Regions from separate parts of the Bacillus sp. 1NLA3E genome, predicted to be linked through region 1. Evidence: riboswitches for the same ligand, from Rfam matches in the RefSeq annotation. Region 1 holds a riboswitch; each other region holds the start of a gene.
What was found. Region 1 has a riboswitch for cyclic di-GMP ahead of B1NLA3E_RS01405 (response regulator). Riboswitches for the same ligand answer to the same signal wherever they lie in the genome.
Positions count from the first base shown of each region.

Region 2: another riboswitch for cyclic di-GMP. It lies ahead of B1NLA3E_RS21020 (DUF5667 domain-containing protein); the one in region 1 lies ahead of B1NLA3E_RS01405 (response regulator).
Region 3: another riboswitch for cyclic di-GMP. It lies ahead of B1NLA3E_RS23500 (anti-repressor SinI family protein); the one in region 1 lies ahead of B1NLA3E_RS01405 (response regulator).

Region 1 covers NC_021171.1:252,381-257,637, forward strand. Annotated here, with positions in the region: gene B1NLA3E_RS01395 (DUF1064 domain-containing protein) at 127-636, shown strand; gene B1NLA3E_RS25100 (hypothetical protein) at 1,346-1,513, opposite strand; gene B1NLA3E_RS25105 (hypothetical protein) at 1,942-2,115, shown strand; gene B1NLA3E_RS01405 (response regulator) at 2,295-2,681, opposite strand; cyclic di-GMP riboswitch class I at 2,749-2,837, opposite strand; gene B1NLA3E_RS01410 (hypothetical protein) at 2,926-3,177, shown strand; gene B1NLA3E_RS01415 (XtrA/YqaO family protein) at 3,244-3,444, shown strand; gene B1NLA3E_RS01420 (hypothetical protein) at 3,441-4,178, shown strand; partial or broken gene B1NLA3E_RS25510 (hypothetical protein) at 4,269-4,465, shown strand; gene B1NLA3E_RS01425 (sigma-70 family RNA polymerase sigma factor) at 4,481-5,005, shown strand; gene B1NLA3E_RS01430 (hypothetical protein) at 5,045-5,257, opposite strand, start outside.
Region 2 covers NC_021171.1:4,383,638-4,388,894, reverse strand. Annotated here, with positions in the region: gene B1NLA3E_RS21045 (FAD-dependent oxidoreductase) at 1-225, shown strand, start outside; gene B1NLA3E_RS21040 (succinate dehydrogenase/fumarate reductase iron-sulfur subunit) at 225-1,181, shown strand; gene B1NLA3E_RS21035 (CoB--CoM heterodisulfide reductase iron-sulfur subunit B family protein) at 1,181-2,065, shown strand; gene B1NLA3E_RS21030 (hypothetical protein) at 2,131-2,493, shown strand; gene B1NLA3E_RS21025 (hypothetical protein) at 2,625-3,233, opposite strand; cyclic di-GMP riboswitch class I at 3,515-3,604, shown strand; gene B1NLA3E_RS21020 (DUF5667 domain-containing protein) at 3,695-4,924, shown strand; gene B1NLA3E_RS21015 (VanW family protein) at 5,178-5,257, opposite strand, start outside.
Region 3 covers NC_021171.1:500,655-505,911, forward strand. Annotated here, with positions in the region: gene B1NLA3E_RS02575 (MDR family MFS transporter) at 1-151, opposite strand, end outside; gene B1NLA3E_RS02580 (DNA topoisomerase III) at 194-2,287, opposite strand; gene B1NLA3E_RS25145 (hypothetical protein) at 2,497-2,661, opposite strand; cyclic di-GMP riboswitch class I at 3,309-3,404, shown strand; gene B1NLA3E_RS23500 (anti-repressor SinI family protein) at 3,425-3,553, shown strand; gene B1NLA3E_RS02585 (helix-turn-helix domain-containing protein) at 3,677-4,000, opposite strand; gene map (type I methionyl aminopeptidase) at 4,229-4,984, shown strand; gene B1NLA3E_RS02595 (DUF1128 domain-containing protein) at 5,116-5,257, opposite strand, start outside.

The DNA.
Region 1 (5,257 bases):
TAAACACAACAAAGGGATCGTTGCACTTGAATGTCCAAAATGTAAATTTCTTTGGAGCACTTTTTCAGAAACATGCCCAGATTGCAAGAAGCCAAATGGATATTTCGTCAAAGGGCCTTGTAGCACATGTTATTCGCAAAGGCACAAGATTTCATGAGTTCTGCATCAAAGTACGGAAATAGGAAAGTAACAATCGATTCTCACAAGTTCGATTCAGTCGCAGAGAGCAAGTATTACATGCAGCTCAAATGGCTGGAAGCTAATAAACAGATTCTTTTCTTTAGATTGCAACCTAGATACTTGCTCCAGGAGGCCTTCGATAAAGGCGGACAGCATTTCCGGAAAATCGAATATGTTTCCGATTTTGAAGTGCATCACCTGGACGGTTCGATTGAGGTAATTGATGTGAAAGGTGTGGAAACTGAAGCTTTCAAGATTAAGAGAAAGCTATTTGAAAAGAAATATCCTCACAAACTATCACTTATTACATACAAAAAGGAATTCGGGGGATGGATTGAGCTAGAAAAATTGAAAAAACTCGAACGGAAGGTGGTTAAGCCCCATGGCAAAAAAAAGACAACCAAAGTGGGTGCTCCTGTTTCGGAAAGAAGAAGGGAATCGGGTTTACCTATTTGAACCGTTGAAAAAATATGAGCTTCAGAGTCGGATCCGTAAGGGCTGGAAGGTTGTTTAAACAAAAAATTTGTATTAAGTTTCACAGAAACTAAAAAAGGCATCAAACTAGATGCCAATTACTTACTTGAATAATTCGTGAAAACCTAAATTCATAGGAATGAGCCATATGTAAAAACCAATGAGAGCTACCGGACCAATTAGAAAGTTATATAGTTTTTTAGGTAACCACTTAAAAAAAAAGCGATAAACAAAAGAGATACCAACCATAGTAACTATTAGAACAATTAGGGGCCCTATAAATTGCATTGTATTAAACTCAACACCTTCAAATACATTCAATCGTATACACCTCGTTGATTTAATTCATTTATGAATATATGGTACTACGAACTGGGAAATTTTATAAGTAGAGATTGGTGATAAACATTAGAGTAATTGTGTAAAAAAAATTAAAAATCCCTTAAGCGTTATGTCCTGAATGGTAGACACGCTTAAGGGACGGTTAAAAGAAAAGGTAATTCAAGTATATCAAGCTAATGATTTTGTTGGAATAGATGTCACTGAAAATACAAAATTATTAGAAATTAACACAATAAGAAACGCCTTCATTTGACTCCAAGTAGGCATTAAAGTTTTTTTATAAGGCTAGTAAGATTACCCACTTGCCTAAAGGTTGGTTATACTTAGTGATTATTTCAAAAAGGAAGGATTAATTCCTCCATAATTTTGTGATATTAAGTGGAACTATCTCACTTCCGTTTATTTGTTTATGTATTAAAGGATTTTTGAAGGGTTCATAATTTCCACTATCTGTTTCAGAATAACGCGCACGTACATCAACACCTAGGATACTTCGTATTTTATTGTGGTACGTCATTTATTCATCTCCTTCATTAAATAATTTAATATCATTATTATCTTTCTTGTTTATAAAAAAATTCATATTAAATAGCAGAATAAACCTTTCCATTTAATTCCTCAAAGTAAAGAGGTTTCTTTTTACATAGTTCGAAGATTTTGCGTCACAAAGGAGGAAAAACGCATAGATCATGAAATTACTAGTTAAGGACGAATATTGGGATAACTGGGGAAGATTAGTGAAAGTTTTTTGTAAAGGAGACATCTGCAAAGGAACTCTTCGTCACAACGTTAAAGTTTTGGCAGAAAGCCCATATTATCCTGGAGTTTCTGATTATGTCGATTTAAATTGTATCGAAATTTTATAACATTTCATTTCAAAGATTTTATAAAACAAAATAAGCAATGTGTTTACCACTAGACTTTTATTGTGAAGGAGGAAGGAAAGTGAAAAGTGGTTGGATTATTAATTACAAAAACGGAAATAGTGAAATTTTGTCTAAGGAAAAGTATAAAATTTACAATGCAAACAAGTATAAAGGTGATGTGAAGTCGGAAGAACATTGGTTCAATATTGAGGATGCAAAAAGGAAAAATCCTAATTTACCTGTCCATGAATAATACACAATACAAACATTAGGTGAAATAAATATTAACCCCTGATCATGAGAGTGCGAGTAGACACGTCCGGGGGGGGGATTTGTGGAATAGCTTGAGAAAATGGTTATCGAGTATTCCAAACTAAAGTTTACCAAACCTTTAATGGTTTTCACTAAATATTCAAAACTAACATTATGTACTTAACAGATTTTAATAGGTAAATTAAAAACTTTATTTAGAGCTGGAATTAATTCATTAAAATTTGGTTTTACAATAAAATCTTTAGCTCCTAATTCTAAAGCTTCAATAATCACAAATGATTGACCCATTGACGAGCACATGACAATTTTAGCTTCTGAATTTATCTTTATTAATTTCTTTAAAACATCAATTCCATTAATGTCAGGTAAAGTTATATCTAGCAAAACAATATCTGGATTGAATTCTTGGTATAAAGAAATGGCATCATTACCATTTGATGCTTCGGAAATAACTAGGTAATTGCTTTCAGATAACACATTTTTTAGCATGTTTCTCATAAAAGTTGAATCGTCAATAATAAGTACAGTTTTATTCACTTTGATCATTCCCTTCTAATGTTAAGGCAAATTAAGAAAGGGATAATTTGAAAAGTTGTTAAAATAATTTTTTGTAAATTGCAACCCGGCTACCATGGCAAAAAAGTTTGCTTTAGGCCCGTGGCTTTGCGTCCTTTACTTTCGTAAAATTTGCCTATGTAGGTATATTAGCATAATTTGTCGAAAATTATGGTGTTTTGTCATATTAAGATGTATCCAATTAAGAAAACCTCTAAACCAATTGGTAGCAGTTATGCAAATATCTTTACCGATTATAAATGGCGTGGTCCTAAAGGTGCAAAATCAAGGTGGGGTAGCAAAGGTGAATGAAACAATGGAATACAGTATTAAGAAACTAAATGAAGCAGGCCTGTTCCTTCTTTATCGGGATGTTGTTAATAGGATTGGTTCTCATGTAATCGGTGGCTCTCCAGATGTAAATTACATTCAAAATCAGGAAGCCATCCTCAATGTTGTACAAGATGAGCTTCAAAAAAGAAAATAAAAAAGCCAGGATCTCTCCCGGCTAGGTAATATCACGACAATATTATTATAGCATGGGGGAGTTCCTTTGAGACTAAGAGAAATTGACATTAATCATAGTACGATGAAAATAGAGATTGATATAATGGAACTAAAAGGAAGTTTCGCCATTGTTGTTTGTGATGGGAAGGCTAAATTAACGGAGCTGCCAAGTCATGGTGAAACAAAAATTGTTACACATCAGGGAAAGGTTAAACGGGTGAAGTTTGATGAGGGGGAAGATTTTTGAGTCATTGGATTAAAATAAAGAAAATATTATTAGAAATTTTAGTGATAATACTTGCGTTTAGTGCATATGTAGCCTTATTAATATTTTTTAATAATTATCAGTCAATATTTACAAGCTTCTTTAATTTTGTATTTATGAGTTATCTAATTTTGAAAATATTTTCATTAACCTCATGGATATCTGAAAAAAGAGATTTACGTAGGTTAAGGAATTCACAGATTTATCAATCGAATAATAAGGTACTCTATCAATGGTTAGGTAAAGGTGAATATGACTCTAATTTCTTTTTTCAATTCACAGATGATCCAATAACATCCGATCCATTAAGAAACCTCAAGAAAATTAAAAGAAAAATACACTTTAAGATAGGTTCAAATCTAGAAGATTATTATCTACTAAAAAACTATATTGAAGTATATGAAAAAAACAATCTGCTTAGTAATTTTTCTACAATATTTATAGGTATAATTGTTGCTGTAATCACAACTACGATTTCTAGAATAGTAACTACAAATTCAGTTTCAGATAAAATTATGGAAGTTATCTTTAATACTAAAGTCCATGATACATCAGAAAAAATCACCATGCTTTTAGATATATCCACTTTCTGTATAATTGGTATTGCAATAATAATTTATTCTATTAATGAGTTTTCAAAAGAAAAACGCAGACTGGAATTAATAAAGTTGATTATTGGATCAATCATTAGTGATTATGAAAAGAATAAAAAATGATTGTTCTACCAGCTCTCTGGAGGACACTGAATGAACGGTTTTTACCGTCATTTGGTGTCCTTTTTTATTTGACCAATATGAGGTGATGTCATGAATCCAACTTTAAAAGACCAGCTAACGGAATGGAAAAAACAACACCGAGAGTTAACTACAGCTAAGAAAAAAAACGTCGTCAGCAGCCACAGAAGCGCAAATCAGAGCATTTAAGTGAATCGGATATTAAGAGTCTTATGGGAATGGGGATGCCGAGGTATGCACGACACAGAGGGGCATTGAGACAAAAATAAAAAGGAGCTGATCGCGTGAGAGTATTAATGGCTGAATATCGAAAATCACTTCGAGATGCAAGAAAGATGAAAAAAAAATTTGATTCGAGAATCCAAAGTGCATTAGACAAAAAGAAAAAGCCATCTCCTCAAGACATTGATGATAAAAAAGTAATTGCCAGCATAATCAGCGACTTGGAATATGCACTCGAGTGGATGAGGAGTGGAAGAAATCCGGATGCTAGGCGTGGAATTGATAAACGCGGAGTGTATTTAACGGATCCATCAGTACTTGATGTATTACCGGTGCATCCTTTTTATGTTGAACTTTCTCATGCTAGTGAAATTACCCACTATGAAAATGAAATCATTGAAGATGCGTTGTGTACATTAACTGAGAGGGAAAAGGATGTTTTCCTCATGATTAAAGTTGAAGGGATCACTTTTGAATACACTGCAGAAATTCTGGGAGTAAAGAAAAGCACGGTGCAGACACATTTTAAGAGGGCAGAAAAGAAAATTGAACAGAGAAAACATGAGAGCCTTTTTCTAGTTTCTTGAAAAAGGCTTTCTTAATAAGAAAGTATTAACACTAATTTTTCACTTTGTTAGTTTATAAATTGTTTCAGTGAAAACCTCTTTACTTTGATTAAAATCACATTGTTTTAGTTCAATGGTTTCATTATTCAAGAAAGTAAGTGTGAGTGATAAATCACTAAATTTTTCAATACCAATCATATCTCTAGTGTATTGTAATAAGTTTATCTCTTTTTTTTCGATATCTTTGATATTTCTTACATGAATTTTTGCAAA
Region 2 (5,257 bases), 680 kb from region 1:
AACTATGTTGAAATTGGAAATCTATTAAAGCTCGCAAAGGCAGTGACCATGGGAGCAATCAACCGAAAAGAAAGCAGGGGCTCTCATTCTAGATCGGATTACCCTGTACGTAATGATGGTGACTTCCTTAAACACACGTTGATCCATAAGGAAGGGAATAACTATCGGTTAGATTACATCCCGGTAAAAATCACGAAATATCAACCGGAGGAGCGGAAGTACTAATGTTTACGACAATTTATTTTAAAATTAAGAGATTTGACGGCGAGCGCGAATGGTATGACAATTATGAACTTCCGTATGAAAAAGGGAAAACCATTCTTTGGGCCTTAACTTCGATTCGCGAGCAGCTAGACCCGACATTAACGTTCACCTCCGCCTGTCGCCATGCCATTTGCGGAAGCTGTGCCGTTAGAGTAAATGACCATGCGTTTCTATCATGTAAAACTTCATTGGATGAGGTTTTAGAAACATTTTCTACTAATTACTTAACCTTTGAACCTTTGAAAAATTTTGACGTGATCAAGGATTTGGCAATTGCTTGGGAACCTAAGATGGAAAAAATGGAGCAGGTTAAGCCGTGGTTGATCCCTTCAGATGAGGGCAGTAAAGAGGATGGCTTTATTCAGGCTGAGGACGATTACCATGATATTTCCTCCCCAACCGATTGTATTTTGTGCGGTGTTTGTGCATCAGAATGTAACCAGCTTGCAATAAATGATGGAACATATTTGGATCCGTTTATCCTAAATCGTGCTTACCGCTTTGCTGTTGATTCACGGGACGGTTCACCACAAGAGCATATTCGTCCAGTTTATGAAAATGAATTATGGAAATGCCTCCACTGTATGCAGTGTGTGACAAAATGTCCAAAGGGTATTCCATTAACAGAACAGATTGCTTACTTACGCTCAGAATCTATCAAAATGGGTGAAGTGAAAAACTTAGGAGCACGACACGCTTTTGCTTTCCATGATGATGTAAAGAGCAAAGGTCGCCTAAATGAAGTCATGCTACCAATTAAAACAGAAGGTGTCCTCAATACCGTGAAGGCCCGTGTTCCGTTTGCCTTGAGAATGATTAAAAAGGGTAAAATCAACCCGCTTCATATGCCAAAGGCTGTCGAAGGTATTAAAGGAATTAGAGAGATTTATAAGTTTGCACAGGAGGTAAACGACTAATGAAATACGCCTTTTTCCCAGGATGTACATTGGAATCAGCAGCAGAAGAGCTTATGATTTCTACTAAAAAAGTAGCATCTGCATTAGGGATTGAATTAATAGAATTAAATGGTTGGACTTGCTGTGGGGCAAGCCACATTCAAGATGTCGATAATTTCTTAGCCACGTCTATTAACGCTAGAAACATTGCTTTGGCAGAAGAGCTAGGCACGTTAAAATTATTGACTGTTTGTAATACATGTACATTAATGCTAAGAACAGCTAAGTTAAAAATGGATAAAAATGAAAAGCTTCGCACTAAAGTAAATGAAGGCCTAAGCAGAGCGGGACTTCAGTACAAGGGTACAACTGAAGTAACGCATTTCCTTTGGGCATTAATTGAAGATTATGGTTTGGAAAATCTACGCAAAAAAGTAAAAAGACCATTAACTGGTTTAAAAGTAGCTAATTTCTATGGCTGTCATATTACCATGCCACCCGATATCATGGGCTTTGAAAACCATATGAATCCGCAATCGATGGAAATGGTTGCCGAGGTGCTTGGGGCAGAGAGTGTTGACTTTGATCAAAGATTAGCTTGCTGTGGTTTCCATGCTGTTTTTCCAGCTGAAAAAGAAGTAATGGATTTAACAGGCAAAAACTGTCTGTCACCAAAATATGCAGGTGCAGATTGCATCGTCACTCCATGTCCGCTTTGTCAAATGCAGCTTGATGCATATCAGCCTGACGCACAAAAAGGATTTAGCGAAGATATTACGATGCCAATCCTGCACTTACCGCAGTTGATCGGTCTTGCCCTAGGTTTCTCACCTGAAGAGCTGGCGATCCAAAGACACGTCGTAGATGCGATTCCGGCATTAAAAGGATCGTTAATGACTGTTTAATAAGTTAAGTGAGTTTTGCTATGGTACCAAGCGTCATAAGATTTTGAAGTAAGGGGATATTTTAAATGAAATATACCTTTGAGAAAAAGGCTAAATTAGTCGGGAAGGTTGGTAGTGGGAAGCTGTGGTTGTTGAATATTGAAGACGACTGGATTCATGACCAATACGGTGAAAGCCATATTTACCATGGCAGGATTCACTCAAGTAAAAAAGCCTTTCATCCATTATCAACAACAATTTCCGGCTACTTCCAAGACGAAGATACCCAGAAGTGGATCAAACTAAAATATGGAGTCGCAACCGTCGATCCAACAAACCTAGACCACTCCTGGAAAACCGACATCAACCAACTAGTGAAAATCTCCATCAACACCGGAGTATATCAACACTACAAAACCGGGACTGCCGCGGCTGCTTTAACGCGCTAAACCACTAAGTGGTGCCTGACCCCCGGCGCTGTGAAGAGTTAAAGCAGTAGAGAGTGCCAAAGCCCCCCTGGCACTTTTATACGCGAAAAATCCCCTTACATGTGAAGGGGATTTTTTGCGTTGTTTCTGTTTTAGCGAATCGGTTTTGCGGAATGGCTCTTGTACCAATACCGAAACGAGCCATCTCCAAGCTCTTTATATTCAATGCCAGCATCATCGAAGGCTTTTTTGAGGCTGGATCGCTCCAGTTCCTGTTTGTGGGCCAATTCATCAAAGTGGGCGTTTAGCTCATCAAAACTATTGTCCTTCCTAGCCTTATCTAAATAAGATAATACCAACATTCGTTCCTTCATTACCGCCATGAAGGATTTTTTATGGTTGCTAAAGCCTTTCGGTGTTTTAAGATTCTTGGTTGTCTTTGTCAGTTCCTGAAGCTGGTCTTGAGTATTTTTGATCTCCACCGAATATTCCTCAGCAGATAAACGAAATAATTTAAGTTTAACGTTTTTAACGATTGCATCACTATCGTCATTGTAAAGGTCTGTTTTATCCAAATATGTGACCAACAGCTTGTCCTCGTTGACAAAATAGCGGTTATAAAGATTGATAATTTTGTCTGAGAAGATATATAAAAGTAATAATAATCCTAATAAACCAATAAAACGAAATAGACGCTTTCTTGTTAAATTAGGGTCCTTCTTGATTGACTTTCCGGAATTGTTATCAGAGGGAGTATGCATAACGGAGCCTCCTCATTTTTTGCAAAAAAGCAAATCGGATTAAATAAGCGATCAAAAACAGTACTAATATCATCTACTAATATTGTGAAGAAATACCGGGAAATTTGCAAGAATCGGTGGCTCGGTACAGCTTTAAGTCGTCATTCGGTGCCTGACCACCGTTAAAAGTAAAGCATTAAAGAGAAGGAGTGAGCGGTGGGCACCTCTATTTGATTTTTATTATATTAGGAAATTATCTTCCCATTTATTTCTAGTAATCTTATAATTAAAATGACTATTAAAATCCGAAAGGGCAAACCTGGGGAAATTCAGGGACGCAAAGCTATAGGGGCTAAGATCGTATTCATTGATGATGCCAGCCAGTTGCCGAAGAGTAAGCTGCTTACTATTCTTCGGAGTAGTTTTTTTATTATCTCCTAAGGGCTTTAATCGTTATAAATTACTTGTAGGAGGAAAAAACGATGAAAAGAAGAATTTGCTTAACAGCGCTTACTCTTTTGTTTGCAATGGGAACTTCAGTGAGCGCAAATTCCGAGGTGACAGACACTGCTGGAATAACGCCTGACGAATTTCTTTATCCAGTGGACAAGCTTTATGAAGAGGTAGAATTAGCAGTTACTACTGACGCTGTAAAGGAAGCCGACCTTTTGCTAGAGCAAGCTGATGAACGACTTGCTGAAGCGGAGGCAATGACGGTAGAAGAACAACCGGAATTAGTTACGGAGACCATATCTGATTATACTGAGGTCCTTGCAGAGGCTCAGGACGCGGTTTCTGATGTCGTAGCTAATGAAGAGGTTGAGGACCAAACAAAACAAGAGCTTGGGGAGCAATTAGCAGACGCTGCAGAAATTGATGAAGATCTGGCCAATCAACTAAGTGAAGACCAAAAAGTTGAGGTCAAGGAACAACAGGACGAAGCTTTTCTAGTTGCCAACGTAGTACAGGGACTTGATACAGATGTTGTTAAAGCATTACGTAGTGAGGACCTTGGATACGGAGAAATTGCAAAGGTGATCGCCCTTTCTGAGATTAGCGGGAAGACGGTTGAAGAAATAGTCGCCCTTTTAAACAGTGGAGAAACAGAAATCGGCGGAGTGATGCAAGAACTTAACATTACTATGACTCAAGTTAAGGCTCAAGCCCTCTCTAAAAAGATAGATTATCTAGAGCAAGCAATCGAAACAGCGAAAGCCGAGGGAAACACGAAAGCAACAGAAAAATATACGAAAAAGTTAAAACAGCTTAATGCTAAAAAAGATAAACTTGCAACGAAACTTAATCAAGATTCGGCAGTAGAAGACGATAATCAAACTGAAGTTGAAAAAATAGACACAGATGAGTTGGCTGCGGATGGTGCGGTGTCAACAGAAGCCTTACCAGCCGCTGCAATTGAAGAAGAAACAGCGTCTCCATTAGCCACTTCAACAGAAAATACAAGTAAACCAAATGCTGATGTTAAGAAAACAAGCCAGAAACCTGACCAAGTTGCCGAAAAAGCAAAACAAACAGCGGAAGTCGCCAAACAAACTGCTGAGGCAGCAAAAGTTCAAGCAAAACAGATAGAAGAAACTGCAAAAATGCAGGCCAAGCAAACCGCTGAGGCAGCAAAAACACAAGCAAAACAAGCTCTAGAAACTGCAATAGATCATGGAAAACAACAACAATCAAAAGAAAATAACGGAAAATAAAAATCAATAAAAGTGCCAGACTTTCGGGAGAATTAATCCAAAAGGAAGTCTGGTCTCTTTTTTTATTAAATGAATTAGACAAAGTCCAGGGTTACCTCACTCTGAGCCGAAGAACTAAAAAGAACAATAAAACAGCAGACGCTTTATTGCGTTAAAGCGCTGAGTGGCGCCTGACCCCCGGTGCTTTAAAGTGTTAAAATGCTGTGAGAAGTCAAAATAAAATAATCAAAACCAAAATACCTGCGTCCCTTCCTTATAGGGGCGCAGGTATTTCTTTAGGCAATTTTCCTGACATACGCGGTACTTTCCGTGGATTATAATTGATACCATCAG
Region 3 (5,257 bases), 250 kb from region 1:
AAAAGATCAGCAAAAGTCCAGCTGTATCTTTACCAAATTCCTCTGAAAAGTAGATGGTTAGGAAAGGAAAGAACATCCAAAAGGAGATGTTCATCAATGCCTCACCATACAATCGAATTTTTAAATTCCGATCCCAATCTCTCAATTTCATGTTATTTCCTCTTTTCCCATCACAGGGAAAGATGATGGGTTTCTATTTGTCTTTGTTTGTTTCAAGGGCAGCTTTTAATAAATCACCTAAGCTGTTTCCAAATGATTCAGTTTTTGTGTATTTTTGAACAAGTTGCCTTTCTTCTCGCTTGTTAACAGCTTTTTTACGTCCTTCTGCTTTTTCAACAACATTACAAGGTCGACATTGAAAATAGACACCAGCTTTTCCTTCATGCAACTCCATTTTTTTGTGGCATTGAGGGCAACGTCGATTTGATAACTTTGCGTCCTTATGTTTACGATAGCAGCATTCCATATTGGAACATACAAGAATTTTTCCTTCCTTGGTGCTTCTCTCTTTTAAAAATGATCCGCATTCTGGACATTTTGAACCAGTTAAGTTATGGGCACGGTAAGTTCTATCCGTTGTTTTAATTTCTGAAACAAGGTCCTTAGTTTGTTGACGAATTTTTTGTAAAAATTGCTTAGCATCACCTTTTCCGCGGGCAATAAGCTCAAGGTCCTTTTCCCAACGGGCAGTTAATTCCGGCGATTTCAGCTCTTCATTGACTAACTCATACAATTGTTTTCCCTTACGGCTTGGATATAAGCGACCATTTTGACGTTCAACAACTTCTGTTTCAATAATCCGCTCGATAATTTCAGCACGAGTTGCGGGTGTCCCTAACCCAAATTTCTCCATTTTAGCTAAAATATCTGCTTCTGATAAACGCAAAGGTGGCTCTGTTAACTTTTGTTCAGATACTGAAGCTTTAACAGATAGGCTTTGGCCTTTTACCAGTTGGGAAAGATTTAGTTTTGGACTATCATCGTGTTTACCAGTGATCTTTTTAAAACCAGGTTCAATCACAATGGTTTCCTTTGCCTTTAATGTTTCTCCGTTAACTGTGAACACAGCATGAATGGTTTCATACTGATAGGGCGGGTAAAATAAAGCCAAGAACCGGCGAACGATGATATCATATAATTTTCGTTCGTCTGTTGGTAGGTCAGATAAATTTAGTCGTTGTTCAGTTGGAATGATGGCGTGGTGATCGGTTACCTTTTCGTTATTAAAGACTTTTTTTGCAAGGACTCTTCCTTTTGTAGCAAGCAAAGGTCGAACCTCATCACGGTATCCTGAGGAAATACCCTCAAGTCTATCTAACATCGTCGCTTCCATATCCTTTGTTAAGTATCGGGAATCAGTCCGAGGGTAAGTAACGAGCTTATATTGTTCGTATAATCGTTGTAAAACAGTTAATGTTTTCTTAGCCGAAAAGCCAAATCGTTTGTTTGCATCCTGCTGCAATTCGGTTAAATCATACGGTAACGGCTGTTGTTCTGATTTTTGTTTTCGTTCGATGGCACTAATAAGTGCCTTTTGATTATTAATCTTTGTCTGTATTTTCTCTGCTGTCTCGAGAGCAAAGATGCGCTTTTCACCGTTGCTTTCCCAATCTGCTTTAAGAGGACCGACCTGAGAATCAATCGTCCAATAAGGCTTAGGAACAAATTTTTGAATCGTGTTTTCCTGTTCAATGACCATGGCCAATGTAGGGGTTTGAACACGACCAGCTGACAATGGATCGTTAAATTTTGTCGTTAAAGCCCTTGTAACATTGAGACCAATAAGCCAATCAGCCTCGGCACGACAAACAGCTGATTGGTAGAGATCTTCAAATTGGCTGCCAGGCTTTAAATTTTGGAAGCCTTCGCGAATGGCGCGATCTGTTTGTGAGGAGATCCATAGCCGCTTTAGCGGTTTTCGCCAACCGATTTTAGCAAGAATCCACCTGGCGACAAGTTCTCCTTCACGCCCTGCATCAGTGGCGATGATAAATTCTTTAATATCGCTTCGCTTCGCTAGTGTTTCAATCGCTTTAAATTGATGGCTTGTTTGTTTCATTACCTTAATTCCCATTTTATCTGGAATAATCGGTAAATCCTCTAAGCGCCATGTTTTGTAGCTAGCATCATAATGCTCCGGCATTTTAAGTTCAATTAAATGGCCTAGAGCCCAAGTAACAATATATTGATTTCCTTCTATGTAACTTTTATGAATTTGTTTACAGCCAAGTACTCGAGCAAGTTCGCGAGCAACGCTGGGTTTTTCTGCTAAAACGAGTGTTTTCATAACTTCTCCTTTCAAAGAGGAACACGATCTTTATTTCCCCTAAATATTATAACGGAAAAATCATTTATTTTGTAATGATAGTAAAAGGGAGGGGACTTGCAACAGAAAATCGTTAAGGGAATTAAGGAAAAAAACAGCAATCTTTTAGAAGAGAGCCAAAATAAAAAAGCTATCGCATTTACACGACAGCTTGGAGTCTTGAACAATAATCATGTATTTTCTTCTCCATCGACACGGTTTTTAAACGCTTCTTGAACTACGATTAATTCTTCATCGCCAATTCTTTCCTTAGAGTGTTTTTCGGTTACACTATTTTCTGGAAAGTTACCTGGATGACTCTTTTTCTTATGTTCAAAGTCTTTACCACGTCCCATTTTTACCACTCCTTTCATTCCGTTTGTAGTTTCCCCAAATGACCGGAAAAAGATGTGAAAAAAAGGGAAGGGAGCTAAAAAAAGTTGTGAAATTATTCACGAATTCTTCACACAAAATACAGCAATAATGTTATATAATCAAATTGTTCAATGGTTCACATACCCCCATTTTTTGAATAAAATATAAGTTTCAAAAATAATGCTCTCCCCCCAGGAGCATTATTTTTTTGGAAAAAATAAAGCATGAACCTGTTGATCCATGCCCACTCATCTATTAATGGTTTCCCCTAATTACTCTTGACTTTCTTCCGTAGGTACTTCTGGTTTTGTAACATGATCAAGGTAAAATCCTAAGCCAACCATAAAGGCAATTGGAATAGCAAAATTAATTACAGTCCAAACCGTCAAAGAAATACCCCCTAATAAAATCTGTATATGCATATTTTATCTGAATTTTCAGAAATAAGACACATAAAATTCACAAAATCGAGAAAAAAATATCGACATATCTTGATTTTTATTTTATACAGTTTATTTGAAGACGTTAATAATCATGAATTTGTCATAATTTGTATAAAAATAATATTCGAAATTTACAAAATAATACACAAATATTGTTTAAAACCAGTTAAAATATAAGAAAAGGATTCAGATAAAGGCAAACCTATTGAAAAATAGGGACGCAAAGTCACAGATCTAAGGTCTAAAGGATATAAATGCACTAGGATGGCTGGACTTCCTATTAAGTTAGTGGGGGGAGAAATTGACTACAGAGTTGAAAGTAAATGGCGAATTGGATGTTGAATGGATTCAATTAATTTTAGAAGCATTAGAAATGGGAATTGATAAGGAAGATATTAGGAAATTTTTAAAAGAAAAAAAGGCGAAGTAACACCACATTTTTCACTTACATAGTGTCATTCGGAAATAGAGGATGTCAAAGTTGGATGAAAAGTTGCTGTTTTTCATTTTTTTCTTCAGATAAACAAAAAACCTGTTCAGATGAACAGGTTTTTTACTTATCTTGATTAATCTTCCATTTATTAAATTCAAGGTACTCACGAAATTGATCTTTTGTTATACCAGACTCCATCGCGTCTTTGACTAAACTGATCCAACCTGGGTCAAGCTTTTCAGAGTCGGGATTGTTTAATATAAAATAATCAATTGGAACCCCTAAAACAGTCCCAATTTTTTCTAGGAATTGTATAGAAGGATTGGATTGTAAATTACGCTCTAAAGAACTTATATAAGATTTTGCAACTCCAGCTTGGTCAGCAAGCTCAGTTAAGGACATTTTTTTTTCCTGACGAAGCTTTTTTACGCGTTCACCGATCATGCACCTTCACACACCTTATTATAATGTAATACCATTATATCAAAGGAAAAGAGGAGGTTCCATATCAAGAACAAAATCTTTTTATTTGTCAGATTAATAAGCACTTACAACAGCTTAAGACTGATAAATTGAATTCGTTTTTCTGCATGGTATACTACAATAGTGTATAAAACAAGTGTCCATTATGTAAAAATTAAACAAGAAAGTTTTAGAAAGGCGGACTAAAAAATGATTATTTTAAAATCCCAGCGTGAAATTGACGGTATGAAAAAAGCAGGTGAAATTCTTGCAGCGTGCCATAAAGAAATAGCGAAACTGATTCAACCTGGGATTTCTACATGGGAAATTGAAGAGTTTGTGGAAAAATTTTTAAAGGAGCGGGGTGCGACTCCAGAACAAAAGGGTTATCAAGGGTATCAATTTGCTACTTGTGCAAGTGTTAATGATGAAATTTGCCATGGATTTCCCAACAAGAACCCTTTATCAGAAGGGGATCTCGTGACAATAGACATGGTAGTAAATTATAATGGTTCATTAGCTGATTCGGCTTGGTCTTATGGGGTTGGTAAGGTTTCAGGGGAGACCAATAAGCTGCTATTAGTAACGAAAGAAGCACTCTATAAAGGAATTGAACAGGCACAAGTAGGAAATAGGATTGGTGATATTGGGCATGCCATTCAAACTTACGCTGAGGGAGAGGGCTTTTCTGTGGTTCGGAACTTTATTGGCCATGGAATTGGGGCAGTAATCCATGAGAAACCGGATGTTCCTCATTTTGGACTTCCAGGTAAGGGTGCTCGAATTAAGGAAGGAATGGTTTTCACAATAGAACCGATGATCAATGTAGGCAGTTATCATTCCAAAATGGATGATAATGGTTGGACAGCAAGAACAATCGACGGGAAAAATTCAGCCCAATATGAGCATACGATTGCGATTACAAAAGATGGCCCAGTTATATTAACGGATCAAGACAATTTATAATTTGATGTCGTTAGTAGTTAATTATTGTGGAAATTTGATAAGAAAATGAGCCGGCTATCTGCCGGCTCTAAATGTAATATAAGTGAATAATTAGGAAATTAAGTAGGGCGATTTACCCGGTTTTTTAAGTATTACTGTTTTCTAAGGGCACCAAGTTCTTCGACAATCGCCTGCATTTCACTAATGCTGAAGGAGTCCTTCCTCATGACGAGATCGTAAATCTCTTTGAGTTCTTCATACATTTCTTCGTCAAAATGGGAAGGTTTGATTGCC